Prochlorococcus marinus str. MIT 1013: one gene and its partner. The protein of the gene in region 2 binds, or shares a complex with, the protein of the main gene of each other region. Links are inferred from orthologs where the notes say so. Each region holds a gene or a part of one and is shown on either strand. Other genes may lie near its edges. The genes, in order: O5633_RS10725 and lpdA.

Region 1 (16,079 bases), 960 kb from region 2 along the record:
CTATCAAAAAATTTTCAGTGTTGGGGAAACTTCTTAATAGATTTCACTTCTCGTTCTTCAAGTATTGAAGAAGAGTTTGTAGTTCTTTAATTCGTAGTTCAGCAGCTTTAATTCTTTCTTATGTTGTCATTTCTTACCCCTGCATCATGTAAAGAAGAAACCCTGTAAAAATGGCTAGCTTTCCAACGACAAAAAGAGGAGTATACTTTTTAACTTTTGATTCATTAAATCTTTCTTGAAATGAAGTAATAATTATGCAAGTACAGAAGAACCAATTTCGAAAGCCCCGGCCAATAAAAGGATTGCTGGCAGATTAAAAAGAAGCAACAGCTTAGTAGCAGTAATTTTAGTTATTGCGTGCATAGCTAATCGTTTTCTAGTTACTTATATGAGGTTGCAATTAATATAGAAGTTAGTTCTTTTTTCTCATAGGTCGGTCGATGGAGGGCTAACCAGTTCGGGTTATTTTTACCTATTAGTTTATTTTATAAGTCAATTAGAAAAATACTTGGATTATACAAATCTCGTAAGGGGCTTTTGCTAGATATCCTGAGCTCATTGATAAATGATTAAGCTCGCAATTTTTTTTTAGGAAGATGTACTATTACTTTTGACCTTTCTCAAACTAAGAAGAAGGATAAAGTTTTGACACTCTCTTAGCTTGTCTTGCAAGTTCTCTTCGCTTGGATTTTTGATTTGTCATTCTGCTAAATACAAAACCTGGAACGATCCATATTGATGCAATCAGGAAAGTCATCAAGACTTGATTATGAAAAATACTTTCGAATAGATTCATCGCAAACTAATTTGGTTTTCTTAGTTTTTTTTAATGCTCGCTCCTAAACAAGATAATCGTGATAATGAGTTTGTACGGATAGCCAATCAGATTAATTTCGCGTGTATTGTGCGATCTGTGGAATATTCAGTCAAACTAAAGTCCAACCTAATTTTCTTTTGATTTAACTGCCATAGCTGAACTTATGTATTACTCAAGAAAGGTATAAAACTACACATAGCTTATTTCTCATTAAATTTAATTATGGAGCCCCTTTTTTTAGGGGCTTTTTCATGTTTTTCTATAACCTATAGAAAACAACTCAAAGGATATGGGCTCAGTAAATAGAGAGAAGAAGTTCAGCGCTGGGGTAAACACAAGAGTCATTCATCACAAAGAAAATTTTTCTGAAGAGACTGGATCAATAATGCCTCCAATCTTCCCAACCTCAACGTTCGTTCATGGTAATGAGGGTGGCTTTGACTACACTCGTTCGGGAAATCCAAATTTTCGAATTCTTGAATCAGTTTTGTCTGATCTGGAAGAATGTCAGTTTGCAAGTGTATTTAGTTCTGGAGTCGCTGCAATTACAGCAATAGTCTCCTCTCTTAAGGCTGGAGACTTAATCCTTTGTGAGGAGAACCTTTATGGGTGTACGGTGAGATTATTTGAACAAGTTTTTAATCGTTTTGGATTAAAAACTCAATGGATAGACTTTACCAAGCCCAATTTTCAAGAAGTCATTTCAAATCACAAACCCGCGATGATTTGGATCGAAAGTCCGACCAACCCACTCCTTAAAATTATTGATATTGAAGGGATTTGTCATGTCTCAAATAAAATGCAGATTCCTGTTGTTGTAGACAATACTTTTGCAACACCTCTATTACAAAGACCTCTTGAACTTGGCGCGACCTTATCTTTAACTAGCACGACAAAGTATATCAATGGTCACTCAGATGCACTTGGAGGTGCGGTATGCACAAACAATACCTTATGGAAAGACAAGCTAAATTTCGCCCAAAAAGCTCTTGGCTTAAATCCTTCTCCTTTTGATTGCTGGCTTATTACTAGGGGGATAAAAACTCTTCCACTTCGCTTAGAAAGACAAATAAATAATGCATCTATAATAGCTAATCAATTAGCCGACAATCCAGCAATAAAATCAGTTCGATATCCCTTCAGGAGTGATCATCCACAATGTAAATTAGCACAAAAGCAAATGACTCTGGGAGGAGCAATTGTTACTGCCACTGTTAACGCAACTCAAGCCCAAACTTTTTCATTTTGCAAAAGTCTTCATTACTTCAAAATGGCAGAAAGTCTCGGAGGGATTGAAAGCCTTGTTTGCCACCCAGCGACAATGACTCACGCATCAGTTCCCAAAGAAACCAAATTAAAGATTGGAATTACTGATTCACTTATTCGATTTTCCGTCGGATGTGAAGATATTGAGGACTTGGGTGCTGATTTAAATCAAGCCTTGGGAAACATCTCTTGACTGAAAGAAATTTACTCAATGATCCTTGCTGGAGTGCTAAAGATTTAGGAGAGCCTCTACCGAACAGGCCACATGCCGTATCTGTTGCATTACCCAGATGGGAAGATGTAATCGCCTACGAAGAGAAGATTCCAGCCTGTATAGATTCATTAAAAGCAATTTATCCTAGATTTGGGTTTAACCCTTTTGTTGCTGAGGTGGCTCGTAAATCACTTGAATTTCATGGTGAATCACAGCAGAGTAGTTGGCCTTATCCCAATAGAGCTTCTGCTTTGAATGCTCAAAAATATTGTCATCGAAAAAATTCTGATTGTTCTTCAAAAATAGAAGATTTTCTTGGTATTTCATGTTTAATTGTTGACCAAAAGAGTACTCCTTCAGCAAAAGCCTTCTGGCAACATACTGGTCTTGGATTATCATCACGCGAAGCTGCAATTGCCCTTGGAAGAGAGAGAGAACCCGCCACTTCAGATGGTCATTGCGCTCGAGGTAAAATCCGTAATCATTTAGCAACTATATATAATTGCGATAGCAGTCTCATACGACTACATCGATCAGGAATGGCTGCCTTAACGACTATTCTTTCAGCGATAAAATGTATCAAAGGAAATTCTTCGACGCTTCAAATAGGCTTCCCATATGTTGATGTGCTTAAACTCCCTCAAATTATTTTCCAAGGAGGCGATCTCATCGTCAAAACAACATTAAGTCATATAAAAGAAGAACTAGACAAAAAGAATCCAGCAGCATTAATCATAGAAATACCTAGTAATCCTCTATTGCAATGTGTTGACCTGATATCTATTTCAAAATTAGCGCAAGATAAAAACATCCCAATCATCGTTGACGACACCATCGGTTCATCTCTAAACGTTCATCTTACTCCTTATGCAGATGTGGTTTTTAGCTCACTTACAAAAAGTTTTGCTGGGAGAGGAGATATTCTTGCTGGCAGTACTGTCATAAGTCCTTACTCCAAATGGAAAAAGGAATTAGCTGAGATCATTCCAAAAGTTGCATTATCTACCCTATCTGATTCAGATGCTATCGAGCTTGAAAAAACTAGTCGAGACGTAGAGGATCGCTTAAGAAGGTTAAACATTTCTTGCTTAAAGCTGAAAGAAAAATTAGAAACAAAAAAAGAAATTTCAAAAGTGTTACATCCACAATATTGTAAAAATTTTAATTCGCTATTAAAAGAAGGAGGAGGTTATGGATGTCTATTATCGTTTGAACTTAAAGGAGGAATTGAAGAATCAAAAAGAGTTTATGATTCATTAAGAGTAAGCAAAGGACCAAGTTTAGGTACAAATTTTACATTGGTTTGTCCATATGTTCAGTTGGCTCACTTCAAAGAATTAAAATGGGCTGAAAGTTGCGGGGTCTCGGAACACTTATTAAGAGTGTCTGTAGGACTAGAAAATGAAGATGAATTATGGTCAAGATTTAATTCAGTAATATAAAAAAATCACTAATAAAGATTATCTAAATAACCACTTAACGAGATTTTTATATAGATTTAGAGTATCAGTTAATTAAGTCATTTTAAAAATGTCAAGAATCTATGAAGACAATAGTTTTGCTATTGGTCATACACCATTGGTCAAACTTAATTCGATCACAAAAAACGCAAACGCAACAGTACTTGCAAAGATAGAAGGCCGTAACCCTGCCTACAGTGTCAAATGCAGAATAGGAGCAAATATGATCTGGGATGCTGAAAAGAAAGGTTTACTAAATAAAGATAAAGTTATTATTGAACCAACATCTGGAAATACTGGAATAGCCCTTGCTTATACAGCCGCTGCTAGAGGTTACAAATTAATCCTCACGATGCCTGAGTCCATGTCAATTGAACGTAGGAGGATGATGGCTGTTCTTGGTGCTGAATTAATACTTACTGAAGCAGCAAAAGGGATGCCTGGCGCCATTGCAAAAGCGAAGGAAATAGCAGATAGCGATCCTCAAAAGTACTTCATGCCAGGACAATTTGATAATCCAGCTAACCCAGAAATACATTTTAAAACGACTGGTCCTGAAATTTGGGATGATACCGATGGACAAATTGATGTTTTAGTTTCTGGCGTAGGGACAGGTGGAACAATAACAGGTATTTCACGTTACATTAAGCAAGAAAAAAATCATTCATTATTATCTGTTGCCGTAGAGCCCAGTCATAGTCCAGTGATAACACAAACCCTCAATGGAGAACAAGTAAAGCCTGGTCCTCACAAAATCCAAGGTATTGGAGCTGGGTTTATTCCTAAAAACCTTGACTTATCGGTAGTTGATCAAGTTGAGCAAGTCTCTAATGATGAGTCTATTGCAATGGCATTGCGGTTAGCACAAGAAGAAGGTTTACTTGTTGGCATCTCATGTGGTGCAGCTGCCGCTGTAGCCGTAAGACTAGCCGAAAAAGAAGAATTCGCAGGAAAGACAATCGTTGTAGTTCTACCTGACCTTGCTGAAAGATATATTTCATCCATAATGTTTGAGAATGTTCCTACAGGAGTTATTAAAGAACCATTATTAGCCTAATTTTAAGTTTATACAATTGACTCCGGTGTTATCAACATCGCGTCTCCATAGGAGAAAAATCGATATTTTTTACTAATCGCATTTTGATATAGCTTCAACATACGCTTTCGACCAATAAGAGCACTAACCAAGAGTAGTAGTGAGCTCTTAGGAAGGTGGAAATTAGTAAGCAATCCATCGATTACGCAAAATTTAAATCCTGGTTTAATCACAAGGTTCACTTTTCCCTCAAATGGTTTCAAGTTGCCTCCACCGGAAAGGTAAGCAGCTTCAAGAGCTCTAACACTTGTAGTACCAACAGCAAAAACTTTTCCCCCACCTTCCTTGCAATTATTTATCGTTCTTATGGTCTCATCAGTAACCTCTACCCACTCACTGTGTAAATGAAGTTGAGATAGGTCTTCATTCTCTAATGTTCTAAAAGTTCCTAGACCAACATGCAAGGTAATTTGTGCAATCCTAATACCTCTGATTTTTAAAATTTCTATAAGTTCATCACTTAGATGTAAACCCGCTGTGGGAGCAGCTATAGCACCTGGCTTCGAAGCATATCTAGTCTGATATCTTTCCTCATGCTCACAAGATTTATCTTTATCTATATATGGAGGTAATGGGACTTCACCATACAAATCAAGTAGACTTGCCATTTCCTTCCTACTAGTAAACTCTTTAGGGAATTGAATAATTCTTCCACCTGTACTCTCATCTTTATCAACAACCTTTAAACATAAAGAATTATCTTGAGACTTATCCAGCCATAATTGATCACCTCTTCTCATACGCCTAGCAGGACGACCTAAACAAAGCCATTGGCCATTTTCTCTAGGTTCCATTAGTAACAATTCACCTAAACCTCCCCCTGATAATCGAATTTTTATTCTCGCCTTAATAACACGGGTATTGTTAACAACTAAAAGATCACCAGCCTTCAAGCTATCTTTCAAGTCCAAGATCTTTGCGTGCATAAGATTTAAAGAATCCTCTAATCCTTCTTTAACAATCATCAATTTTGCATCATGCCTACACTTAGTAGGTGATTGAGCAATTAAATCTTTAGGTAAATCATAGTTATATGAGCTTAAAAGATTATCTTTTTGATCTAACACATCAAATCAGATTAAAGTAAGAAAAAACCACTTTTTGTTCGACTAATTAAATCTCAAGATAAAAGGTTATTAGAATTTTTTTCAATTAGGTAAGCCAAATCCTTCAGAAATAATGCTCCATCAGCACCATAGATCACCCTGTGATCAGCTGTAAGATTTACTTGCATCTGTTTTTTGATTGAGATTGAACCATCTTTAGAAGCAACAACTTTAGGCAAGGAAGCTCCAACAGCTAAAATTGCTCCTGTCCCTGGAGGCAGAATTGCATCAAAGCGATCAACCCCAAACATGCCTAAGTTAGAAAGCGTAAAAGTACCGCTACTATATTCTTGGGGTTCTAATTGCTTACTCCTAGCACGCTTAACAAGATCTGACCATTGAAGGGATAAATCAGCAAGGCTTGTCTTGTCAGCATTTTGCAGAACTGGAGTTATCAACCCTCCGTCCTCCATCGCAACTGCAACGGCTACATTTATTTGTGAAGGATAGGCAATCCCCTCAGAACTAAAAGCTGCATTCACCTGGGGATGTCTAGCAAGAGTTAAACCAACAGCTTTAGCAAGTAAAGCAGTCATAGTTACTCCATTAGGTTTAACTTGTTTATAAAAATCATCCAATTCATCAGTAAGAATTGAATAACCGACTCTGAAACAAGGAGTATTTAAGCTTTCCTCCATGTTCCGATTTACAGCTTGTTGAAGGGTATTGAATGCAATTGTTTCTCCTCTGGATCCAAAACTTTTTCCTGGAGCAGGTGGCTTACCCGAGTCAACAGATTTTTTTTCTATGCGAGGCATGTCAGAAACAATTTTTGCTGGAGCATTACTTTCAGCAATCCAAGGAACGCTTATGGGTTGCCCTTTTGCACTTTGAACATCCTCAGCTTGTATCCGTCCATGAGGTCCTGACCCCCTAACAGTTGCCAAATCGATTCCCATTTGAGAAGCAAGTTTTTTTGCTCTTGGCGAGGCGACTATTCGACCATCATTTAAAAACTGAGACTGATTAACAGTGGCTTCTGAAACAAGAGGTGCAGGAGATGTCTTTGTAATTACTGTTGCTTTAGGAGAGTCAACAGAGGATTGTTTTTCTTGAACTTGAGGCGATGAACTCTCTTTTTCTTGACTAGCTGATTGAGGAGAAGGAGAAGGAGAAGGTGCATTAGCTTGAGCCGCTGCGATCTCATCTGCTGTCTCAACAATCAATCCAATTGTCTCTCCAACAGGAGCAGAACTTCCAGCGGGCATCACAATCGAGGCAAGAAAGCCATCTTGGAAAGACTCAACATCCATATCAGCTTTATCTGACTCAACAACCAAAACTGACTCACCTCTTTCAACTTTATCTCCTGGTTTTTTTAGCCACTCAACTATTTTGCCCTCAGTCATTGTTGAACTTAAAGCAGGCATAAAGATGTCATGAGTGGCCATAATTTGTTCCTATTCCCTTTATGGAGAGTTTGTAGCAAGGCTTCAAAATTTTCTATCTAGAAGCTTTGCAAGTATCAATACATACCAATGTTAGTTCTACATGAGTGTCCTTACAACGATAGGTTTTTTTATGTGGATTTCTTCTTAATATCAAAAATTCTTTATTGGATAAATTGTAATTGACCAAACTTCAATCTTGATCAATTGCCTCTACTAAGCCATCTCTTACCAAAATACTCACTCCCATTTTACTAACTAAGTTATCACCAACTTTTAAATCACAAAAACTGTCAATTTGTCCTTGCTCGACAATTTGTTCCATCTCTAACTCACGAACTTGAGATTGCTGTAACAGAAGATTTCTTTTTTGTTCTTCAAATTCTGTTCTCTTAGAAGCAACTTGGTTCTGAACTTGAGTTACTTGCTCTTGAACTCTTGGGTCAAGGGGATTAGAGCTCTGACGTCTAATACCATCAACAATTTGTTGTCCTTCTTTTTCTAATTCACCAAGTTGCTGATCTATTGCTGATATTGCATTACTTAATTCTCTCTCAGCCTCCTCTTTCCATGAAGGTGTTACAACTGCTCTGACCGTTATTGAACGTTTTATAGAAATTGAGTCCACCTGATCAATAAATTATGATTTTATCTATAGACTCTCAGTAAAAGATAGTATTGGTCAATTTAATTGACCAAACAAACAAATTACAAACCATATATTTCATTTATCAGTTTCAAATCACGTTGAATAATTTTTTCACGTTTTTGCTTAAGAGTTTGCGTTAACAAGCCGTTTTCTATTGTAAATGGCTCTACTAAAGCAATTGAAAATAATCTCTCTTCTCTTCTAGACACAAGACGATTTGCTAAAACTTTATTCATTTCCAATCTTAGAGCTTGTCTTAATTCATGATTTTCAGGAGATAGCCCAAGAACAACTTGTGTATTTACACCCCTTTCTGCTAACCATCCTTTTACGTGATCAATTCTTGGAACAATCAAAGCAGCAAGATATTTTTGATCTTGACCCAATAGCAAAGCCTGCTCAATCAATGGGCTTGCAATCAAGCATTCCTCCAAAGGGCCAGGCTCAATATTTTCTCCACTACTTAGCACAATCGTATCTTTTGCTCTTCCAGTCAGGATTAAAGATCCATCAGCAAGCAACATACCTATATCTCCAGTATTAAACCAGCCAGAAGCATCTAAAACCTTCTTCGATTCTGATTCTTTTCCTAAATAACCAGACATTATTTGAGGACCACGAGCAAAAACCAAGCCTTTTTGACGCAGCTTTTTTATTTGGAATGTTTCTGGATCCACAATTTTTATCTTAGTCTCTGGCAAGGGTTGACCTGCACCTCCACGAATATTCCTCCAAGGTCTTCTACAAGTTAGGACTGGACTAGTTTCCGTCAATCCATAACCAACTAACAATTCAACACCTAAAGCTTCAAAGAAAGAATCAATATGTGGAGCGATTGCACCTCCACCACTAATTGGGAATCTCAATCTTCCTCCACAAATCTTGGTAAGGATTTTTGGCCATAAGTAAATAGAGGAAATTCTATGAATTGGGTAACGCAAAAGCATCTCTATAAAAGAAGTAATTTGTTCTAAAGTAGAAACACTATCAATAGTCAAAAAATAAAGTTTTCTTCGTGCCAGTTTATATGCCTTACTATTAGAAATCGCACTTTTTATCAAGGTCTTTCTCAGCCTTGGCATTTTATCAACAGCGTCCTCAAACCCCAACTTTATTGATTCCCAAAGCCTTGGAACAGTTGCCATTACTATTGGCTTAACCTTTGGTAAATCTTCCTTTAGATGCCTAATTGATGTATAAGTTTGAGTACAACCACAAGAAAAAAAATAATATTCCGCACTACGTTCATATGAATGCCAAATTGGCAAAACACTTAATACTGGCTCTCCTGGAGAAGGGTTTGCTACGCACGCAAGAGACCTGATTTGATGTAATAAATTAGAGTGTGTTAGTGGAACGCCTTTAGGCTTACCTGTCGTTCCAGAAGTATATAAAATCGTTGCTATTCTTGTTGGCTGTCTCTCAATTATTTTCTCCCGTTTACTTACATTTTCTTTATTAAATCCTTTCTTCAAAAAACTCTCCCATTCCAAAACGCCTTCACAAGCTTTACCTTCAAGTTGAAGAACAAATTTCAAACTATTTATTTGATCATCATCAAGCGAAAGTCTCTCCCAGACCTCGGAGTTTTGAACAATCAATCCAACCGCATTTGAATCCTCAAGAATATATCTAAGCTCACTTGGTGGAGCAGTCGCACCTCTAACAGAGTTTGTTGCACCTATCCGCATAAGACCTTGATCGGCAATAAGCCATCTAGGACTATTCTCTGCAAAAAGAGCAACCACATCATCAGGTTCTACTCCCATTTGAGAAAAAGCAAATGCTGCCTTAGAAATATTTACCGCAAGTTCTTCATAGGTAAAGCTTTCTGGGTGGAAAGTATGCGGAGAATCAACAGCTAATACATCTCTCAACTGAACTTTTAATAGCTCCCAAATCTCATCAACTTGAGTAATCATCTCAAGTTGAGATCTTCTATTAAGTGCTTTTTCCTCTTTTCTATTAGGGATCCAAAAAGCCAAAGCATCTTTAGAGGCAAAAATATTTTTTTTTGAGTTAGTTTTTGTCATATCCAAAAAATAATTTTTATTTTTTTTAGTAATAATTCAAAGTGAATTTATATGTTTTCCCAATTCAATTTAAAACGTCTTTTCACAGATTCACTTAAAAGAGGCTTAACGTCACAGACTTTGATGCCAGGAATCCAATCACTCAATTTACCTAATTTAACTTTATCCAGTCCACAAGGAATTATCTTCTCAAAACCAATAAGATCGCAATCTACATTTAGTGAGAATCCATGTTGAGTCACCCATCTCTTGCAACCAATTCCTATTGAACCAACTTTTTTGTCTTTGCACCAAACTCCTGTTAAGCCATCTATCCTCTTCCCTTCTATTCCCAATAAGTCAAGAACATCAATCAGCACTTGTTCCAATTCTCTCAAGTACCAAAATAAATCTTTTTTGTGACGACTCAAATTCAAAACCAAGTATCCAACGATCTGCCCAGGCATGTGATGCGTTACTTCACCTCCTCTTTCAATCCTAAAAACGGGTAAAGGAGACTTATTTTCATCGAATAACAAATTTTTCATGTCGCTACCTCGACCGATAGTGAAGCAAGAAAAATGTTCAAGAAACCATACTGCTTGTGGTGAGAACGGTTCCTCAATAAGGCTTTTCTGAAAATTCTTCTGCCAACCTAACGCAGTCTCAAATGGCACAATATTTTTAGGTTCAAAAAGAAAAGCGGAAGAAGATTGTGCAAGTTGAGGGGTTAGATCTAAGTTGCTATTAGGCCCTGATTCAGGCGAAACAGAATGAAGCTTCTTATTCATGGACGCAATCTTGAATTAACTCCATCACTTCGTGATTACACCAAAACAAAAATTGATAAAGCAACTCACAATTTCCAAGAAATGGTGCAAGAAGCTGATGTCCACCTCTCAGTCGCTCGAAACCCTCGCGTGCCACAACAGACGGCTGAGGTGACTGTTTTTGCAAATGGAACAGTGATAAGAGCCCAAGAAAGAAGTGAAAATCTTTATTCAAGCATCGACTTAGTAGCAAATAAACTTGCACGACAATTACGTAAGTACAAAGAGCGACATAACAGTCATAATGTTCATAATAATCAGTCAACGAAATCAGTCCAAAACGAAGAAACTCAAAATTTTTCTTCCTCAGATCATTCACTCATTGAAGGTAAAGAGCCCCATCTACCTAGCCCAGGAGTAAGACGCAAATATTTTGATATGGATCCTATGACCATTGAGCAAGCAAGAGTCCAATTAGACCTGATTGATCATGATTTCTATCTATTTAGAGAGGAAAAAGGATCAGCTTTGCGAGTCATATACAAGAGAAATCATGGAGGATATGGCGTAATCCAAGAAAAAATTTAATTACTACAAAGTCAAATGAGTAAACACAGCCTGGAAGAAGCTCATGCCAATATTTCTAATGTGATTTATCAAGCAGTCTTAAATCCTCATTTCGATAAAGAGATGCTTGTTCAAATTTGTGATGCTTCCAAGCAAAATAGCTTTGCAGGTTTATGCACCAGCCTTTCCCATTTACCATTTGCACGTGAAAGGTTAGGAAGCAAAAGTACTACAAAATTAATCTCAGTAATTGCCTTTCCTTTTGGTTTTATCCCAACTTTCAACAAACTAAAAGAAGCCGAGTATGCAATCGAGAAAGGAGCAGAAGAGTTAGATCTTGTTCCAAATTATTTTGCATTAAAAGAAGGAAATGTCGAACTTTTTGCTGAGGAAATAAATCTAATAAGTGAACTTGGTATTCCAGTAAGAGTAATAATTGATGCAACTACACTCTTAAATTCATCAAAACTTTCCATAGCAATAGATGCTTTAATTGATGCGGGAGCAATTGGAATTCAAATAGGTAATGGTTTTGGTCCACCTATCACCAAGAATCAAACTAATCATGTCTCTAAAATTGTTAAAAATCGCTGCTCAATTAAAACTGTTGGAGGTATTAAAACTTTTGATCAAGCAATAGAAATCATTGAAGCAGGATCAACATATATTGGTACAAGTTTTGGTTTTGAAATTAGCGCAGAACAAAAGAGAAAGGAGGAATGAGTCTTAATCAAAGAGTGAAAGGACTATCTTTAAAAGTTGGACCTCTTGGGGAAAATGACAGGCTTTTAACCATACTTAGTGAAGAGAATGGAATATCTCGCCTTGCCATACCAGGAGCAAGAAAACCTAAAAGTAGGCTTGGAGCAACATCTCCTTTTAATTTTTTAGATTTACACATCGTAGGAAAAAAAAATCTTAGACGAGTTACACAAATAAGGATTCTTAAGAGTTATGGAAATCTTGGCAAAAGCATCGAAACACTTTCAGCGGCACAAGCAATTTCAGAGCTGATTATGATAATGGTTGGTAATGAAGATCCGCAAAAAGATTTACTTAAACTGGTTTTAATCCATTTAGATAGATTAAATGACTTGCATAAAACAGAATTTGATTCATTAGAAGCTTTAGCAATAAGTGTTCAATCGTGTATGCATTTATTGGCTTTAGGAGGATATTGCTTACCACTCCAAAACTGTTGTCATTCTGGATCGAAGCTAATACCCCCTATTGGAGAATGGAGCTGGAAGTGCAGCTTTATTCCCGAAGAAGGTTTTGCAATTGGAACGATCCAAAATGCAAGAATGGAGCTGAATCCATCTGAACTTGCTTTACTTCAAAGACTATTACTAGAAAAAGTACCATTTCACAGTAATGGAAAAATATTAGGTCCTAAAAATGTTTGGTTAAAGCTACTGCAAATTGTTGAAACCTGGATTGAAACACATTTACAAAGAAGAGTTACATCTCTTGAAATGATGAGAGAGGTAATAATCAGTAATGATCTAAATACTAAGTAGGGACATATATTTGGAAAGAATTAATAGTAAAAAAATCTTGTTTATAAATTATTTAACTATTAACAATAGTTTGAAAAGAAATATAGAATAGCTGCTAGCTTGAAATACCGGTTTTTTTAGAGCTTGACCCATATCGCCTGGCTAGGCAAAAAAACACCTTTTTGCGGGAACGTCTGTTACGGACTTAGCACGACTGAAGAACTTAGAGAAAGAGGATATCAAACAAGTTTTATTCACTTTGATAACCCAATGAGAGATGGGAATAATAAAACTTCCTTGCTAGCCAATGATCCTGATGTAAGTCTTCCTTATTTAATTAAATCTCAGGTTTACACAATCCCTTCTTTAAATGCTCAAAGAGAGCTTAGAGAATCTCTCTCAAGACTAAAACCTGATTTAGTCCATGCAAGTCTTACTCTTTCTCCATTGGATTTTCGACTTCCTGAGCTTTGTCATCAACTTAATTTACCTTTGATCGCAACTTTTCACCCAGCTTTCGATTCAAAGCTCAGAAATCTTACTGCCAATACACAGCAACTTACTTACCAACTTTATGCACCATCATTAGCTAAGTATGACAAAGTGATTGTTTTTTCAGATTTGCAAGCAGAAGTTCTCGCAAAACTAGGAGTAAAAGAAAGCCGACTCGAAGTAATCCCTAATGGAATTGACATAAAAAAGTGGAACCCCCTTAAACCTAATAATTCACAAAATGAACTTCAACTTGGAATAAGGAAAAAGCTAGGTTCTGATAGGATCTTTATCTATATGGGTAGAATAGCTTCTGAAAAAAATGTTGAAGCCTTACTACGTGCATGGAGGTTTGTTCAGCCAAAAGGATGTCGACTAGTAATAGTAGGCGATGGGCCTTTAAGGCCAACACTCGAAAATCATTCAATCTTCAATAAAAAAGATAATGTGGTTTGGTGGGGATACGAGGCTGATCAAAATAAAAGAGTCGCTCTTCTTCAAATCGCCGAAGTTTTTTTACTTCCAAGTCTTGTAGAAGGGCTATCTATCGCCTTGCTCGAAGCCATGGCAACTGGAACAGCATGCGTTGCGACAGATGCTGGAGCAGATGGAGAAGTGATTAAAAATGGAGCAGGGATAATACTTAACACTGAAGGGGTTACTTCTCAATTACGTACTCTTTTACCTGTTTTGCGCGATCAACCAGTACTTACCCACGAATTAGGTAGACGTGCACGTTTGAGAGTAGAAGAGAAATATACACTTCAACAAAATATTGACTCACTTGAAACTCTATACGCAAACGTACTTAGCTCATCTAACTCGAAACCTCTTCAGCCAATTGACGACTCTTCTGAGCTGCCAAAACAACTGCTTCAATTAAGGCAGATCTCAAGCCCGCAAGTTCAAGGTGTCGAAGAGCACTAATTGTGGTACCTGCAGGAGAGGCAACCATATCTTTAAGTTCAGCAGGATGCAAACTTTTTTCTCTTAGTAAATATGCTGTCCCTGAAAGGGTTTTATGAGCTAATTGATTGGATAATTTTCTAGGCAATCCTGCTGCAACAGCACCATCAGCCATTGCTTCAACCACTAAAGCTATATATGCAGGCCCAGAAGAAGTTAAAGCCAAAAAGGAATCAAGCATACTCTCCTGTAATTCAAAAATTTCACTAATGGGTTCAAAAATCTTTCTAACTAATATTTTTTGATCCAAAGTAATATCATCCTCCCAAGACAAGCCAGTAAGCCCCTTCCCAACAAGTGAAGGGGTATTTGGAACCGCTCTTACACATGTGTGACCAGGAAAAGCTTTCTTAAGACTTTTCAATGTTATGCCAGCTAAAACTGAGATCAACAATGGTTTGGGAAACTGATCATTCGATTGAAATGATGAGTCATATTCTTTGATTTTGCCAAATTGTTGAGGTTTTACAGCTAATAATTTCAGAGGAGCATTCCATAGATCCCTAGACAAAGAATCTTCACTGGATACTACTCTTACTCCCTTTGGAAGATCATTTAATGTAGATGCAATACTTGAGCTACTACCAACAATCCCTAAAACATGTTCGGACTGGTATTCACCTCTTTCAAGAAGAGGTGAAATAATGGCTTTAGCCATACTACCAAGACCAATTATACCTATGGAAATTTCCAATCTATTTAATAGATCAAAGAGCTGTAGCTACTGTCTCCCCCCAAGCAGGCTCTGGTGCAGGAGAGGACTCCTTAGAAATCAAATCAGTCCCTTTATTAGTCATATTTGAAGGAGAAGCTTCCTCTTGAAATGAATTAGTTACAGTTACACAAGAAGGCGCAAAAAGGAAAATACTTTCTCCAACTCTTTCTTGATGTCCATCAATAGCAAACGTTCCACCTGCGACGAAATCAACAGCTCTTTGAGCCTGATCAGGCTCCATCATTGTGAGATTCAAAATAACTGTTTTACGTTCACGCAAAGCCTGGATAACTCTGGGCATTTCATCAAAACTACGCGGTTCCATCAAACTAACTTCAGAATCATTTGTTGAGATGCCAGGCATCCCAATCACATTAGAAGAAGCAACTCCACTCCTTCCGTCAAAAGGATTATGTGAAGAAATGGTAGCCATTTCTCCACTTCCTTTTTTGTCTCTTTTAAAATTTTCAAAGTCATCACTTGTTTCGTAATCGAGCTCATCAAAATCACTATCTAAAAAGTCATCACCAGCGACGACAGCACGAAGACGGGAAATAAGCGACACCTGTTAATCCTCTCGGGATGATTTGTTTAAAAGTTGGATAAGCCAACAATGATGCATCTACAACAACATTGAAGGATGAACCATATACTTAAATAACGTTCCTTATCTTAAGGGGCAAGCTTTTTTATTAGTTTTTTCATATCTTCGACAATTTAATTAAATTGGACGTTTGCCAAACAGAACCGATCCTAAACGAATCCAAGTAGCACCACCTTGAATAGCCTCTTGCCAATCGTTGCTCATTCCCATCGAACAATCCTTTAATCCCAGATGATTTGCAAAATTTCTACATTCACAAAATAAATCTTTTCTCTGAAACGAAGTAAGAGCTATGGGTGGGATTGTCATTACGCCAATTAAATGAATATTTTCCAAAGTCATAATTTTGGGCCAACTTTGCAAAAGATCTTGTTTTAAAAATCCACCCTTTTTTGGATCATCCCTAAATTTTACTTGTAAAAATATATTCGGAATTTTATTTTCTTCTTGTGAAATCC
Region 2 (16,249 bases):
ACCTCGCATGTAAGCCAAAGGCGCAACTTCAATTACGTTTTTTTCTATAAGTAAATTAGTTTTTTCTTGTCCAAGTAAAGAATGAAGTGAATCATATAAAGGTCTTAAATAAGGATCAACCTTTTGCTGTAAGTCCCCAGGTAAAAACCCCAATCTTTCGCCAGCTTCAACTGCAGGTCTTGTCAAAATAATTTTCTCAATTTTTCTCTCAGTAAGCATTCGAACCGCTAATACAGTTGCTAAAAATGTTTTACCTGTTCCTGCTGGGCCTAAAGCAAAAGTAAGATCACTTTTTTCCATAGCTTCTACATAAAATTTTTGTCTAATTGTTCTTGGTCTTAAAAGATTTCCTCTTTGACTTCTGGCTAAAACTTTATTTGTTGATTTGGCATGATCATTTTTTTTACCATTATCCAATGCTTTAGCCGCGGCATGTAAATCAACGGCCGAAACAATTTGTCCTGCTTCCCAAATTGGCCTAACTAATTCAACAATTGCAGCAGCTCTCTCTAATTGATAAGAAGTTCCTTTTATTTCGAGTTGCAATCCCCTTAACGCAAAAGTAGCACCTGTAAGGATTTCTAATCTATGAAGTGTTGACTGACCAGTTCCTGACAAAGCAGTAGCAGCATTGGAATCAGGCAGATCTATACAAAAGCGACCTTGGGTGGCTGCTTCAGACATAAATATAAATATTCATGAAATTATTGATACTCATCAAAAATTCTTATTCAGAAGTTTTCGATGCCGCTGCATCTTTTTTCTTTGCTGATCTTTCTTTTTCTTGTTTTTGCTTACCTAAAACTTCAGCTGGTCGAACTTTCTTTTCAAGGATTCCTCCTTTTTCTAATAAAGTTCTTACTGCATCAGTAGGCTGAGCACCTTGTCCTAGTCGAGTTCTTAAAGCCTCTGTATCTAACCTAGTTTCTTTGGTTCTTGGATTGTAAAAGCCTAGCTCTTGTAGAGGGCGACCATCTCGCCTTGAAGTGCTATTACAGGCAACTAGACGAAAACTGGATTCACGCTTTTTACCAAACCGCTTAAGGCGGAGCTTGATCATCTTCGATTTATTTGTAAGTGGATTGAACTCAAAAGTTCTTCAATCTAATAATACTCCACAGATGATTAATTTAGCCTTTTGATATCTCTAAAGATCACCAAAACCTTTCTTTTTCTTAACTGGTCTCTGTCTTCGGGGTGCAGAACCAGGTCCTCCTTTTCCTTTTCTTGACTGATATGGATTAGGACCTGATGAAGACATTCCAGGAAGTCCTCCCATTCCAGGTAGTCCTCCCTCCATACCAGGAAGTCCTCCTCCAGTAGACATCTGCTTCATCAAGCCTCGCATCCTCTGGAAATCCGCGAGAACCTTGTCAACGTCTGCTGGCTGATGTCCACTGCCACTAGCAACTCTCCGACGTCTTGATGGTTGTGCTGCCAATAATTCAGGCTTATTCCTTTCTTCTACTGACATTGAACCAATCATTGCTTCGATTTTTTTAAGTTGATCTTCTCCACTTTTGATCATTCCATCATCAATTTTATTCATGCCAGGAATCATTTTTAGCAGCCCCCCTAACGAGCCCATTCGCTTTATCATTCTCATCTGTTTTACGAAATCCGAAAAATCAAAAGTTGCTTCTTGAAGCTTCTTTTGCATGATTTCTGCATCAGCAATTTCAACTTCTTTCTGCGCTTTTTCAACAAGAGTTAAGACATCACCCATCCCTAAGATTCTGCTAGCCATCCTCTCGGGATAGAAAGGTTGCAATGCCTCAACCTTTTCTCCAGTCCCTATAAATTTAATTGGTTTACCACTGATTTTTCTTATGGAAAGAGCAGCTCCACCTCTTGAATCTCCATCTAACTTTGTGAGAACAGCGCCTGTTATTCCTACTTTTTCATGAAAACTTCTTGTAATATCTGCGGCCTCTTGGCCAATCATTGAATCAACTACTAACAAAACCTCATCAGGTTGAACAGCCTCTTTAATACGAACCATCTCGCCCATCATTTGTGTATCAATTTGAAGTCGACCAGCAGTATCCACAAGAACAGTGTCAAATCCTTCGTCTTTAGCTTTTTCCAAGCCTTTTCTGGCAATCTCTTCTGGCTTTAAGTCGGAACTTAAATTAAAAACCTCCACATCAATTTGATTCCCCAGCGTTACTAATTGATCAATAGCTGCTGGTCTGTATGTATCAGCCGCAACCAGTAATGGTTTCTGATTTTTTTCTTTAAGAAGCAATCCAAGTTTTGCTGTTGCTGTAGTCTTCCCTGCCCCCTGAAGTCCAGCCATCAAAATCACAGTTGGTTTTTCTTTTGAATTTGCCAAGGGGTCATTCTCTCCACCCATGACATTTACAAGTTGCTCGTGGACTACTTGAATAAATTTCTGCCCGGGGTTTATACCTCTGACGACTTCTGTACCAACAGCCTTTACTCTTACTTCTTCGATAAATTCCTTTACTACTGACAAACTAACATCTGCTTCTAAAAGAGCTCGTCTGACCTGCTTAAGTGCTTCATCAACATTTTCCTCTGAAATTTTTGCTTCACCTTTAAATGCCTTTACAGCATCTTCAAATTGATTAGTCAGTTCATCAAACATTTTCTTTGAGTTACAGAAAAAATTTTAAATTATTTTTTAATTTCCACTAATATAATCAACGACTAGCCAATTATTTTTATTCTTACCTATTATATATTTTACTTTCAAAGAAGGAATAACAGTTTCTGATAAAACCTCACCAGAAGAACTAATGCTTTTATCTTGATAATTTAATTCTACATCTGCTGCTATTCTTTTATCTGACCTTTGAACAATTTTGATTGAAGTTATATTTGTATCAATAATCTGTCTTTGACCTAATAATTTATCTCTCTTTCTTTGTTCAAGAACTCTATTAAAAAGGGAAGGTCTTGCAACAGAACTAAGAAATTGACTTTCTAAACCATTCAATATATCTGCTTTACCTTTCAACCAAGATTCAATAAGAAATTGAATTTCTTGATCAGATGGTATTAATGAAATAAGAGGGATTGATTTATTTAAGTTTGATCTTTCTTTGTTATTAGATATTTGACTTAAATTATTATCATTAGTTTTGATTTCATCTGTTTTAACAACTTCAGAGCTTGCAATATTAGTGAGATTTTTATTTTCATATGGTTTTCGCTGTGTAAGTATTCCGATACTAGTTCCAATAATAAATAGACCAGTAAAAGCTAAAGCACTTGTATAAATTGGCCGATTAACTATAAAAAATTTAAAATTTGAATTTTTTATAAATTCCAATGCTGAGGAATATTTTGAAATTATGTTTTTGACTAAATCATATTTCAAGAAAGCTTCTTTACTTCGTAATCGTGATTTGAATGACTTTTCTTTCAGAATTTCATCTAAAGCCCCTCCTGGCATTGGCAAATCTGCTTTTTCCCCGAGATTTTTAGATAAATTATTCTCAAGTTGTTGCTCAGGAGTCAATGACGATAGAAACGAAAATCCTGCCTTTGCGATACCTAATGCTCCCTTTTTCTCAAGCTGGTCTACGTACTCTTGTACTTCTTTATTGGCAAACCAATCATCAAGATTGACATTTTGCATTTCTACATCCTTAAAACCAACTAAAACATCTTTTTTTAACCAATTTCGGCAATAGTCACAAAGAGCCGCCAAAGTTTCACCAGGATAGTTATCTAACCAATCTTTTAATTTCTCATCTGAGCTACTTCTAAAACGAGCTTCTGCCTGTTTTACATCCCCTAATAAAAGGTCTAGGCATCCAATTAATGGCATAGGGTCAAAACCATTAATGTTGATATTTCGAAGATATTTACGAGCCTCTTGTAAAAGTTCCGGATTCCTATAAGAAAATCCAGACGCAACTAAAGCGAAAGCGGCAAGAAAGCCTGCATCTTCAGAACCTCTTCTATACCAATTCAAGTATAGTTTTGACTGTTCTTTTGCAGTTAAAAATTTTCTAATTTGAAGAAAAAATAGCTCAAAGTCAGTTTGATTTAATCCTCCTATCTTTTCTGAATTTCTTTTTCCTTCAAGTCCGCCCCTTTTATTAACAAAATCTTCCAGCAAACTCAGGCCATCAAAATGAGACTTTTCATCTTCTTTATTTCTACTTAATAAATCAAGAATTCTGTATGGAAGTAATGCCTCTAAATCAGATTCAAGGGTCTTTCTTTCTTCAACAAGCTTTCCCATTCTTTGTAGTAACTGTATACCTTCCTGAAGCAACTCAGCCCCTGAGGCGTATCTTCTAAAAGCCTGTTCATCAATTGAGGCATCTCTACAAGATAAAGCTGCTATTAACGTCAAATCAGACTCTCTACCACTTCCAAGTGCAGGGGCTTGTGGAGGTTGTAATGCTTTTTTTGCAAGCTTAAAAGCTTGGAAAGAAGCTTTTGATTCCCAAAGAAGAAGTAAACCAGCAACTTCTCGATTTGAAGACAAATCAAGACCTGAAGAACCCTCAATAAGGGCGAGTTCGTAAGATTGACGTTCTTTAGGATTGGATAGAAGATCGGCAGAAAGTCGTAATAGCTCAGATCTCTGAGCTAAAAGTTCATATGTAAAGCCTTGTTTGGGAGGACGATCTAGTCTTAGCTGAAAAGCCCTGAGGACTTCCTCAGCATTTGAAGAAGGGCTAACCCCCAATAAGCGAAAATGATCAATAGGTAATTCCAATCGCTACTAGGTAATTACAAAAAAGCTCTAGGCATCGTAAGGCGTTTTAACCATTTTGCATCCATTGACCCTTAAAGTCTAAATAGGATTGATAAGTGAATATGACCGAAGTCATGTCTCCCAACCCAGACAAAACCAGCCAAGACCCTTGTCCTAGCAGGGAACACGCGGACAGACTAAGCAATCTTTCTGATACAAAACCAGCTAAAATCAATAGAGACATTGCTTTAAATCTTTTCAAAGACATGACTTTGGGAAGACGTTTTGAAGACAAATGTGCTGAAATGTATTACAGAGGAAAGATGTTTGGTTTTGTCCATCTTTACAACGGACAGGAGGCGATAAGCACAGGTGTCATTGGTGCAATGCAACGTAAACATGACTGGTTTTGTAGTACTTACAGAGATCATGTCCATGCTTTGAGTGCTGGAGTTCCTGCTAAAGAGGTAATGAGCGAGCTATTTGGGAAAGAAACAGGCTGCAGTAAGGGCAGAGGTGGATCTATGCATCTTTTTTCAAAAGAACATCATCTTCTTGGAGGTTATGCATTTATTGGTGAAGGAATTCCAGTTGCACTTGGGGCCGCTTTCACTAGCAAATACAGAAGGGAGGCTCTCAAAGAGAATAGTGATTCAGTAACTGCAGCTTTTTTTGGAGATGGAACTTGCAATATTGGTCAGTTTTATGAATGTTTAAATATGGCCCAATTATGGAAATTACCGATCATATTTGTAGTCGAAAATAATAAATGGGCAATTGGAATGGCCCATGACAGAGCAACTAGTGAGACTGAGATATGGAGAAAAGCCTCTGCATTTGGTATGCCAGGAGAAGAGATTGATGGAATGGACGTATTAGCCGTAAGGGGGGCCGCTCAAAGAGCCCTAGAGAGAGCAAGAGCTGGGGAAGGTCCCACTTTAATAGAATGCTTAACTTATCGATTCAGAGGGCATTCTTTGGCTGATCCGGATGAACTTAGATCTGAGAAAGAAAAAGAATTCTGGGCTAAAAGAGATCCAATAAAAAAGCTAAAAAATGATCTAACTACTGCTGGATTAGTTACTGATGAAGAATTAAAAAATATTGAGAAAGAAATTGATCTAGAAGTTAATGATGCTGTTGAATTTGCTCTAAACGCACCAGAGCCTGACCCTAGTGAATTAACTAAATATATCTGGGCAGAGAACTAAATATTAATAAATTTTCAAATTCCACTTGGAAGTTTTCTAGTAAGGTTTCTCAATTTCCTTAGAGCTTTGAGCTCAACTTGTCTAACCCTCTCACGTGAAACTTGTAAAAGTCTTCCTATCTCAGCGAGAGTATGTCTTTCATTACCCTCTAATCCAAATCTAAGTCTAATCACATGTTGTTCTTGTTCACTTAAATGACTTAGCCACCTTCCCAATTGCTCTTGATGGATTTTTTGTTCAACTTTATCCAGTGGTTCTTCCCCTGAGCCATCTGCTATTAGATCGCCTAAAAAGCTTCGGCCTTCATCGCCATTGACTGGAGCATCGAGACTGCTTGTAGTAAGGGCTTGCCTCAAAATAGAATCAAGTTCTTCTAACTCAATTTCCATTGCCTCAGCTATTTCTATACGACTAGGCATTGCGCCTAGCTTATGAGCCAAATCCAAGCTGACTTTTCTAATGGTTGCTAATCTCTCACTTAAATGAACAGGAAGTCGGATTGTTCTTGACTGGCAAGCAATAGCCCTAGTCATGCTTTGCCTTATCCACCAAAAAGCATACGTAGAAAACTTATAGCCACGAGTAGGGTCGAATTTTTCAACCGCCCTTTCTAATCCAAGAGAACCTTCCTGCACTAAATCTAGAAGTTCTAGACCTTTTCCTTGGTATTTTTTTGCAACACTTACTACTAGCCGAAGATTGGCTTTCATCATTCTCTCCTTTGCCCTCCTTCCAATTCGAATCAATCTTCTCTGATGAGTATTAAATTCTTTGCTCTGGTCTTTGATTTGCCCATCTTCAGTGAGATTCATCATGGTTTGAACCTGATTACCAAGTTCAATTTCTTCAGCAGGCGTTAGGAGAGGAACCCTTCCAATAGAGGAAAGGTACCAACTAATTGGATCACTGCTGCGTCGTTTTTGTGATTCAGCAGGCTTGGGTGCAGTTGAAACCATTGTTTCTTGACCCCTTACTTCAAAGTGGTAAGACTTTCCTACAGAAATCGTCAAATAAGCCTGGGTTTCAAGAAGGCTTCAGATTCTGTTGACGATTAGTTAACAAATGACACCAAATCGACCATTTCGAGCGCTATAAATGTTTGTTTCAAAACATTTCAAGAGCTATCTTTTTTTATTAATTCTCCAAGAAAAGTGCAAATAGCACTTGCGGTGCCCCCTCTTGAGCAAGATGCACCAGCATATGCATGCATCAATGCAGATGCAGCGAGCAAATTAGTATCCAATCGCTTACCACTTGTCAGCCCAATAGCTCCCATCCCAGAAACGAAACCAGCCAAAATATCGCCGAGGCCAGTTCTTGCAACACTTGAATTCACTTGTCCTATTTGCCAGATTTTGCCTTCTGGATCAGAAATAACACTATGAGCACATTTCAATAAGACCGAAGAGCTGCAAAGTTTTGCAGCCTCAATTCCAGCCTTCAATGGATTCGAGCAATCAATAAAAGGAAATAGCCTCTTAAATTCATCCAAATGAGGAGTAATCCAGGTAGGGCCATTTCTATCATTTAGCCATTCCCAACCTTTCGAAGTTATCGACAGACGATTTATTGCATCAGCATCAAGAATAAGTAGGCCTTTGAAATCCTTTAATTCAGTTCCAAAACAATCTTTTTCTGCTGATATCCCTAATCCTGGTCCAAGCAAAATCGAGTCGAACCTATTCAGATCAACTTCAAGCAAAACATTAGAAAAACCTGAAGAGCCGTCCTGAAAAGTATTTAGATCTCCAAGCAATAAGACTTCAGGGTGAGTACACCAAAGAGCAGATGAAACTGAACTAGGTAAAAAAGCGCTTACACTACCTGCTCCACTTGCTAAAGCTCCATTCAAAGCAAGAGATGCTGCTCCTCTGTATTTCTCACTTCCTGCAATCACCAGCACTCTTCCTCTCTGGTATTTACTTTTACTTTTACTTGGCTTAGGCCAAACGAAAGTAGATAAATCTGAAAATGAAATCCTCAGAGGCTGGGTTTCAGGAAGATCAGCCAAAATCTTATCTGGAATCCCAATATCTACCCTCTCTAAATCACCGACAAAATCAATAGCTGAATCTTGAATCAACCCAGTCTTAAATAAGCCTAAAGTTAGTGTGGAACTAGCTTTACATGATGTATTTGATACTGTACTTCCATTGTCTGAGTCTAATCCCGCGGGAACATCAATACTAATTAATTTATCAGGACTTGATTTCATCTTCGAATTCAATAAGTGCACTATTTCATCAGAAATAATTCTTGATTGACCTAATCCAAATAATGCCTCAATCCATAATGAATCAGAATTCGAATCAGGTTTTTGCTCCAAGTTTTGAATACCTATTCGAATTGCATAATCGAAATGTTTTTGTGTTAATTCTTTTTTCAATGGAAATGGACACCAAATAGATATATCAACGCCTGCCATATAAAGTTCTCTTGCAACAACAAGTCCATCGCCTCCGTTGTGCCCTGGCCCTACTAAAACGATTGCACCATTTTCAATCAATCCTTGTCTGTCTAATATCCATGTAGAGATACCAATCCCTACTTTTTCCATAAGAGCTTCAACAGGCATACCAATAGAAAACATTTCTTTTTCTATGTTTTGCATCTGCTCCGAGGAAACCATCAAATGTTCCGAATCAGATTGAGGCCAATTCAAAATAAAAAAGCAACCAAACCCACTATGAATAGAAGCTACTATCAATGCCCATGAATGTGGAAAAAAGAGAAACAAAAAAAATTTTAAATCATTTGACTTCAGAAGAAACAGTCGCGAAAACATTAAAAAGACTGCAAGCATTTTCTGGAAATCATTCGGTTGTAGTGGGCCTTTCCGGAGGCGTAGATAGCTCCTTAACAGCTGCTCTCCTCTGTGAAGCTGGTTGGAATGTAGTGGGATTAACTTTGTGGCTAATGAAAGGGAAAGGGTCTTGCTGCTCAGATGGATTAATTGATGCAGCAGGGATATGTGATCAACTTGGAATTAAGCATCACATAGTCGATTCAAAAGAAATTTTCCAACAAGAAATCATCAATAATGTCGTGAAAGGATATGAAGAAGGAATTACTCCTTTACCCTGCTCTCGCTGCAATAAATCAGTCAAATTTTCAGAAATGCTTAAATGGGTTAAAGAAAATAAAAATATCGAAAAGATCGCTACAGGGCATTACGCAAGGATTAGATATTCAAATGAATCTTTCGATAGAAATGATCTTCCGAGTGATGGAATTAAAAGACATAAGCTTTTAAGAGGTAAAGATCTCAACAAAGATCAAAGCTATTTTTTATATGATCTCCCACAAGAAATCTTAGGAAAAACAATTTTTCCTCTTGGAGAATTGACTAAAGAGATAACACGAATCGAAGCTTTTAAATATTCATTAAAAACTGCAGAAAAGCCAGAAAGTCAAGACCTTTGTCTTGCTGAACATTACGGATCAATGAATGCTTTTATTGATAAGTATCTACCCCAAAAGAAAGGAGAGGTTGTCCTTAAAAACGGCCAAATCATAGGCTCCCATAATGGAATTCAGCATTTCACGATAGGACAAAGAAAGGGATTAGGTATTGCTTGGGAAGTACCTTTGCATGTTGTTGAAATTGATGCCTCTTTAAACAGAGTAATTGTTGCCCCAAGAGAAGATTCTGGGAAGTCAGAATGTATTGTAAAAGATATAAATTGGGTATCAATTGAAGCACCTCAAGAGCCAATTGAAGTTGAGGTCCAAATTAGATATAGAAGTAAAGCAGTTAAAGCAAAGTTAATACCAATCATTGATATTACTAAAGAAAATTATTGTTATAAATGTAATCTTCATTTTAAAGAAGATCAATTTTCAATCACTCCTGGACAAGCAGCAGTATTTTATAAGGGTGATTATGTATTAGGTGGAGGAGTTATTTCGAAAGAATATTAATATTAACCATACTTACGTGATCGCAAAACACCTATTAAACTTATAAATAAAACTAAAATCAAAGGCAAGTCAGAAATAAATGTATATAATGTTTTCTTTCCATTTAATTCAAGATCAACGAGTTGAACAAGTTCTTTATTTGGTTTAAGGAGGGTATCAATTTTTCCATTACTTTTAATCAAAGATGTTGGTCCGGTATTGGAGACAGCTATTAAATTTTTTGATGTTTCAATACTCCTTAATTGAGCAATAGATAAAAATTGTCTTTGCAAAGAAATAGGATAGGGATCTAAATTTGCAATTACTAAAATCCATTTAGCCCCTTGATTTACTGCTTTAGCTATAGCTTTCCCATTACTCAATTCATAACAAATAGCACCTGCAAAAGATGGCCCATCCCAATCAAGAAGTCTTGATGGATTCCCACTTTCAATTCCACCTACTGCAGAAAGGCCATTTTTCAAAAAGTTTGGCAATGCAGGAATCCATTCCCCCAAAGGGACTAATCTAGATTTATCCAATACTTCCGAAAAAGACTCTTCACCTTGATTAAAAACTAATAGTGAACTTCGTAGAGAACCATTTATTTCCCTAAAACCTCCAGAGAGGAATTTAACAGGAAAATCTCGAATCTTTGATCTATCCAGAGGCAACGTTCCCTCTGGAGCAATTAAAAAAGATGCATTCATTTCAACAGCATCAGTTAATGCTCTATCTACTTTTGAAGGCAAAGCATTTATTTTTTCCTGACTAAATTTTTGTCTTATTGGAATATTTGTTTGCCACATCGCAACCTGTTCTGCCGAATCAGTTGGAGAGTCCAACAACAAGATAAATCCAATTAAATGAGCTAACGAAAAATAAATAAAGCCACGAAGAATCAATTTCTTGATTTTTTTTCTAGCTTGAAAAGCAATTGAAAGTTGCCAAATCCACCATCCAGCTAAAAGATGGATAGAGGCCAAGCCGCCCGAACCTATCCATCTTGCTAATCCAGCCAAAAATCTATCTTGTGGTAATAAACTTGGCCCTACACCCATCCAAAACAAAGGGCCTCTAGATAGGATTTCTTCAGTTAGGCCCCATATTGTTGATAATAAGACGGCATAAACAAACTTATTTTCTAATTTAGAAAACTGAAGTCTTTCAGGAGCCAAAAAACCACCCAAAGCTGACCAACTAAAAACCAGAGTCCCTCCAAAAGCTCCACAAAAAAGCCATATAAAAATGGTAATGGGCAAGCTTAAATTTGAGTTTATCCCTACCCAACTGAGTGGATGCAAAGATAGCAACCACTTATGACTCCATAAAATAGCCATCGCACCCCAACAAAAGCCCCCCCATGGATTCTTACTAGCAGGCCAAAGTAAAGATATTCCCAAAAGCATGGATAAATAATTGCCTTCACTAAGGGAGATTCCTGCTAGAGCTCCACCAGCAAAAGCTTTAATAAAAAGAGAATAGATATTATTCATAAACTTAATTTAATAAAATATACACCTACAAAATTCATACTCTCTGGTTAGTTATCTTTTAAATAGATGTAATTTGGGTATTAATCTGCAAGAATATTTCATACTACTTAATATTGCTGTGAGAGAAATCTTAATTAGCTTTTCTGTTTGCCTTAGCTGCTTGATGATTGCAGTGATCAGCCAAATCATCTCACCAACTCCAACGAATGCCTTACAAATTGACCAACCAATCCAAGCGGATGTAAGGCAATCCACAAAAACCAGCGAGTCTGTAACTAATCCATTTGAATTAGACCCAGAAGACCCAAATCCATCATTTTTTACTATGGCTTCAGATAAAACCAGTTCAAGCAACGCTCCTCTCGGAGGAGCGGAGATAGGAGCATCTCAAGTAACTTCAAGTGGACTAAAAATTACTGAATTAGTTTTAGGTGATGGTCAAGAAGCCACTCCAGGAACAAGTGTCTCAGTAAATTACAAGGGTACTCTTGATGATGGGAAAGAATTTGACAGTAGTTATGGAAGAGGTCCTTTTGAATTTTCTTTAGGTGCAGGGATGGTGATAAAAGGTTGGGATGAGGGAGTCGCAGGAATGAAAGTTGGAGGTAAAAGAAAATTAGTCATCCCACCAGAATTGGGGTATGGCAGCAGAGGAATAGGTCCAATCCCCCCTAATTCAGTTTTAACTTTTGAAGTGGAATTATTGGGTGTTAAGTGAATTTCTTAAATTATTCAGAAAGCTCTAGAAAAAGTTATGGCGTTTGTTGACAAACGCCATTAATGTAAAAAAAAATGTTCACAAATTATTTTCAGATGTTGAGCGAAACACTTACATCAATCTTTAACAAGCTTCCAGCAAAATCTGTTCACGCTCACTGTGACGGACCTTGCGGTGTATATGACCCTGCTTCTGCAAGAGTTGCCGCAGAGGCAGTTTTGTCTATGACAAAAAAACTTATTGCTCTAGCGCCAGCTGGTAACGATCAAGCTTCCATTTCAGCCTATAACAACACTTTTTCTCGCTTCGTTGCGATTAAAGAAGAAGAATCACAAAAGACCAAAAAAGAACTGCTAATCCTCTGGACTGATTACTTCAAGCCTGAACACTTAGCTACATATCCAGATCTTCATGACCCTTTTTGGAAAGCAGCAAAGCTTTGTAGTGCATGCAAGGTAAATATCGATCAAACCAAAGCAGAAGAATTATTAGCAGCTGTGCAAAAAATTCACTCTATGTTTTGGTCTTCAAAAGGTAGAAGTGATAGCTGGGTTACCGCAAGCTGATCAAAGTCTTTTCCAGAAGCCAGACTTATTTACTTTATTTACTTTAATAATCGGTTACCGACAACATTTACGTGTTGTCGGTACTTCAATGGAAAAAACTCTTAAAGAGGGAGATTTAGTAACATATAAAAAGTTAAACCCAAAAAATATTGACTTAGAGATTGGCGATATCGTCGTTGCCTATCATCCAAAAACAAAAAACAAGTTAATAATTAAAAGAATTCATAGGATTTATCAAAACAAATTTGATTTAAGGGGAGACAACTCCTTAGCAAGCACTGACAGTAGAGAGTTGGGTTTAATTGAATTAGATTTAATCATTGGAAAAGTAGACAAAATCTTCTCTAATTAGATTTAAGAGATTGGTAGCGATCTTTTCCTTAATTTATAACTTACCAATTAACTTTTTAACTCCACATAAAATATCTTCCTGTGACATAAGAGATTCACCAACCAAAACAGCATCAGCCCCATAACTCTTTACTAAATTCAAATCCTCACGAGTAAATAAACCTGACTCGCTTACCAAAGTGATAGTATTTTCCTTGATTTGGTTAGCATAATTCTTGGCCAACTTCTTTGTAACTTCAAGATCAGTTTTAAAACTCTTTAAATTTCTATTATTAATGCCTATTAATTTAAATATATTAATGTTTAGTACTCTTTCAAGTTCTTCTGAGTTATGAACCTCTACTAGTATTGTCAATCCCAAATGTTCTGCAACCTTAGATAAGTATTTTAAATCAGAATCAGTCAGTATTGCGGCTATCAAAAGTGCAGCATCAGCGCCAGCAGCTCTTGCTTGGTAAAGCTGATAAGGATAAAGAATAAAATCCTTACAGAGGATTGGGATTGTGATTTCCTTTCTAACTTCAACTAAGACATCAAAGCCACCTTGAAAAAATTTTTTATCTGTTAAGACTGATATACAGTTAGCACCTCCATCTTGATACATTTTGCCTATCATTCTCGCGTCAAAATCCTCTCTAATTATCCCTCTACTTGGACTAGCTTTTTTGATTTCTGAGATTAATGCTGGTTTCGAATTACTATTTCTTAATGCATCTATAAAATTTTTTGTTTCGGGTAAACCCTTAATCTTTTTCTTTAAATCTTCAAGTGAAACTTTTTTTCTTGCAATCTCAACTTCTAGATGTTTTTCCCAAACAATTTCCTCCAAGATATTTTTAGGTTTTGAATCTGGGTGAGGGATTGCATACTCTAAATTAGCTACTTTTATACTTGGGTTAGGAGGTCTTCTTCTGATTTCCATAATTTAAATAATTAATGATCTATAAAATAAAATTTGATTTACTACTTCTTTATTTGTAAAGATGCCTGTTTATAGGCAACCTCTACAACTTCGCTTAATGTTGGATGCGTATGAACTTCTTTTGCTAAATCATTTACTCGTTGTCTTCTAGAAATTGCATTAGAAACCTCTTGTATAAGATCAGCCGCATGTAATCCATAAATATGAGCCCCAAGGACCTCCCCCGTCTCTTTATTAAAAATCAACTTCATAATTCCATCACTTTCTAATTCAGCCAAAGCCTTAGAGTTCGCTTTAAAATAGCTTCTAACAATTCCAAGTTCAAAGCCTTCATTTTTCGCTAGATCTTTTGCTTCTTCTTCCGAAAGTCCAACGGAACTTATCTCAGGGTGAGTAAAAGTCGCTGCAGGAATACTTCTGTAATCAATTTCTATTGCTTTACCTAAAATATTTTCTACGGCAATACTCCCTTGCGCTGCAGCGGTATGGGCCAACATCAACTTACCCGTAACATCTCCCACTGCCCATAGATTAGAAACTGGTTTTTCATTTACCAATACTCTCATCTGATCATCAATTGGAATAAAACCTCTCGTTGTTTCAACTCCAACAGATTGTAGATTAAGATTTTTAGTCGACGGTACTCGGCCTGTTGCGACCAGAACAGCGTCAACTTGTAACTCCTCAATTACTTCTCGACTCTTAGCATCTGTAAGCTCGACCTCGACGGGACAACCTGGCTTAACTTTAGTAGCGAACACTCCAGCTCGAGTTTCAATATCTCTTTTATCAATTAGGTTTCTTGAAGCAATTTTCGTGATATCAGGATCAAAAGTAGGCATTACTTTATCAAGAGCTTCAATCATGGTTACCTCACAACCTAAAGCTGTATAAATATCAGCGAATTCCAAACCTATATAGCCACTACCAATTATTGCAATCCATCTTGGCAACCACTCTAAATTAATAGCCTCATCACTTGTGAAAACAGTTCGTCCATCAATTTCAATTCCAGGCGGTACAAAAGGGTCTGAGCCTGTAGCCAAGATAATATCTCTGGCGGAAAAAATTCTATCAACTCCATTTGTTTCTCTTAAACCGACCTTTTGATTACCTTCTAAACGTCCTTCTCCTCTAAGTATCTCAACTCCCGATCTTTCTAATGTTTTAGTTAGATTTTTCCGAATTGTCTCAACTAAATTTTTTGCATGTTCGGCAATTTTTTTACGTTCAAATCTAACTGGAGCGGAATGTATGCCAAATTCAGAAAGATGAGGAACATTTGCAAGCTCACGAACTTTACCACTGGCTGCTAGTAATGCTTTAGAAGGGACACAGCCTCTGTTGACACAGGTTCCGCCCATCTCTCTTGATTCGACAATCGCCACTTTCAAACCAGCCTCTGCTGCATGTTTAGCAGCATCAAAACCTCCATATCCAGCTCCAACAACAATTAAGTCAAAGTCAAAAGAAATTTCGCTCACGGTTTTTTTTGGATACCCTTAACCATTTTTACTCTTTGTCGCTCCAACAAGAGAGGAACTGCCGCAGATGCCACATTTAGTGAATCAACTAATGAGCTATGAGGCAACGTAACAAAGTCTGAACAACAGGCTTCAATTGAAGAATGAACACCTGAGCCTTCATTACCAAGAACCAATACAGTAGGGAGATCCCAGTCTAATTCCCAATAAGGTTTCACTTTCTTATCAGTAATTTTATTCGGTGAAATTGTTCCTACTACTTGATAATTATTATCAATTGCAATATTGAGTTTTGAAACAAGCATTTCAATACTTGAAGAGGATGAATCTCCAATCCGTTCAAAAGGTAAATGAAGAACTGAGCCAGCTGAGGATCGTAAAACCTTTTGATTTAGGGGATCTGCTCCAGAAGCCAACCACATGACTTCATATTCACCAGCAAGGGCTGATCGAAATAAATTTCCCAAATTGCCAGGATCTTGAATCCTATCTAAAGCTAAAATGTGTTTTGGGGCTTTTACGGGCTTTGGTAAACCTGGTATTGGGAATATCGCCGCGACACCATCAGGTGTCACTGTTGATAATGATGCTTCTAAAACATTTGTAGTTACAAGGGTTAGCAAAGATCTTGAAGCTATTTTTTTTAAAATTTCCTCATGCTCATTACACCATTCAGAAGTTGCAATAACTTCTGTTGGCAAAAAATTTGTTTTCAAAGCCTCTTCTAACAAATGAGACCCCTCAAGCAAAAGAGAAGAATGCTCTTCACGTCCAGTTTTTTTCAAAAGACCCCTTAATTTTCTAACCAAAGGGTTTCTTTTACTTGTAATCAATGGCGAATATGAATTATTAATTTTCTAACCTCAAATTATTTAAATTTTGAAAAGCAGAACAGTTTCTTGCATTTAAATAAAAACTGA

Evidence for each region.
Region 1: the proteins of lpdA (region 2) and O5633_RS10725 are in contact, whole or in part, in a crystal structure (PDB 1EBD), measured with the Geobacillus stearothermophilus proteins. The link is inferred for Prochlorococcus marinus str. MIT 1013 from one-to-one orthologs. Residues at the interface, in WP_049624544.1 of Geobacillus stearothermophilus: Pro340, Ser341, Asp344, Tyr345, Arg403, Asp406, Val408, Glu431, Ala432, Gly433, Asp438; in WP_033016211.1 of Geobacillus stearothermophilus: Ile130, Ala131, Met132, Pro133, Arg136, Arg140, Glu141, Asn155, Arg157.

The regions. Positions count from the first base shown.
Region 1 is NZ_CP114778.1:1,881,885-1,897,963, reverse strand. Bases 5,163-7,991 are described here. They hold O5633_RS10725 (dihydrolipoamide acetyltransferase family protein), read right to left. Parts: upstream 7,351-7,991; coding sequence 5,974-7,350; downstream 5,163-5,973. Other genes in these bases: O5633_RS10720 (YlqD family protein), read right to left, coding at 7,541-7,975; queA (tRNA preQ1(34) S-adenosylmethionine ribosyltransferase-isomerase QueA), read right to left, coding at 5,163-5,920. In the rest of the region: O5633_RS10750 (hypothetical protein), read right to left, coding at 626-796; O5633_RS10745 (trans-sulfuration enzyme family protein), read left to right, coding at 1,107-2,276; O5633_RS10740 (PLP-dependent transferase), read left to right, coding at 2,273-3,739; cysK (cysteine synthase A), read left to right, coding at 3,828-4,814; more of queA, read right to left, coding at 4,823-5,162; O5633_RS10715 (AMP-binding protein), read right to left, coding at 8,056-10,029; lipoyl(octanoyl) transferase LipB, read right to left, coding at 10,077-10,799; hpf (ribosome hibernation-promoting factor, HPF/YfiA family), read left to right, coding at 10,782-11,366; deoC (deoxyribose-phosphate aldolase), read left to right, coding at 11,382-12,068; DNA repair protein RecO, read left to right, coding at 12,065-12,865; O5633_RS10690 (glycosyltransferase family 4 protein), read left to right, coding at 12,989-14,263; proC (pyrroline-5-carboxylate reductase), read right to left, coding at 14,154-14,996; O5633_RS10680 (cell division protein SepF), read right to left, coding at 15,010-15,582; O5633_RS10675 (YggS family pyridoxal phosphate-dependent enzyme), read right to left, coding at 15,739-16,079.
Region 2 is NZ_CP114778.1:918,635-934,883, forward strand. What follows is about bases 13,109-16,107. They hold lpdA (dihydrolipoyl dehydrogenase), read right to left. Parts: upstream 15,330-16,107; coding sequence 13,887-15,329; downstream 13,109-13,886. Other genes in these bases: trpC (indole-3-glycerol phosphate synthase TrpC), read right to left, coding at 13,109-13,845; O5633_RS05705 (TrmH family RNA methyltransferase), read right to left, coding at 15,326-16,107. Outside these bases: O5633_RS05635 (PhoH family protein), read right to left, coding at 1-684; rpsP (30S ribosomal protein S16), read right to left, coding at 728-1,060; ffh (signal recognition particle protein), read right to left, coding at 1,148-2,611; O5633_RS05650 (IMS domain-containing protein), read right to left, coding at 2,648-4,702; pdhA (pyruvate dehydrogenase (acetyl-transferring) E1 component subunit alpha), read left to right, coding at 4,816-5,892; O5633_RS05660 (RpoD/SigA family RNA polymerase sigma factor), read right to left, coding at 5,907-6,848; O5633_RS05665 (NAD(P)H-hydrate dehydratase), read right to left, coding at 7,007-8,554; tRNA 2-thiouridine(34) synthase MnmA, read left to right, coding at 8,599-9,813; O5633_RS05675 (apolipoprotein N-acyltransferase), read right to left, coding at 9,816-11,288; O5633_RS05680 (FKBP-type peptidyl-prolyl cis-trans isomerase), read left to right, coding at 11,452-12,006; sodN (superoxide dismutase, Ni), read left to right, coding at 12,081-12,572; sodX (nickel-type superoxide dismutase maturation protease), read left to right, coding at 12,547-12,924; more of trpC, read right to left, coding at 12,958-13,108; more of O5633_RS05705, read right to left, coding at 16,108-16,162. UniProt on the Escherichia coli protein: Lipoamide dehydrogenase is a component of the glycine cleavage system as well as of the alpha-ketoacid dehydrogenase complexes.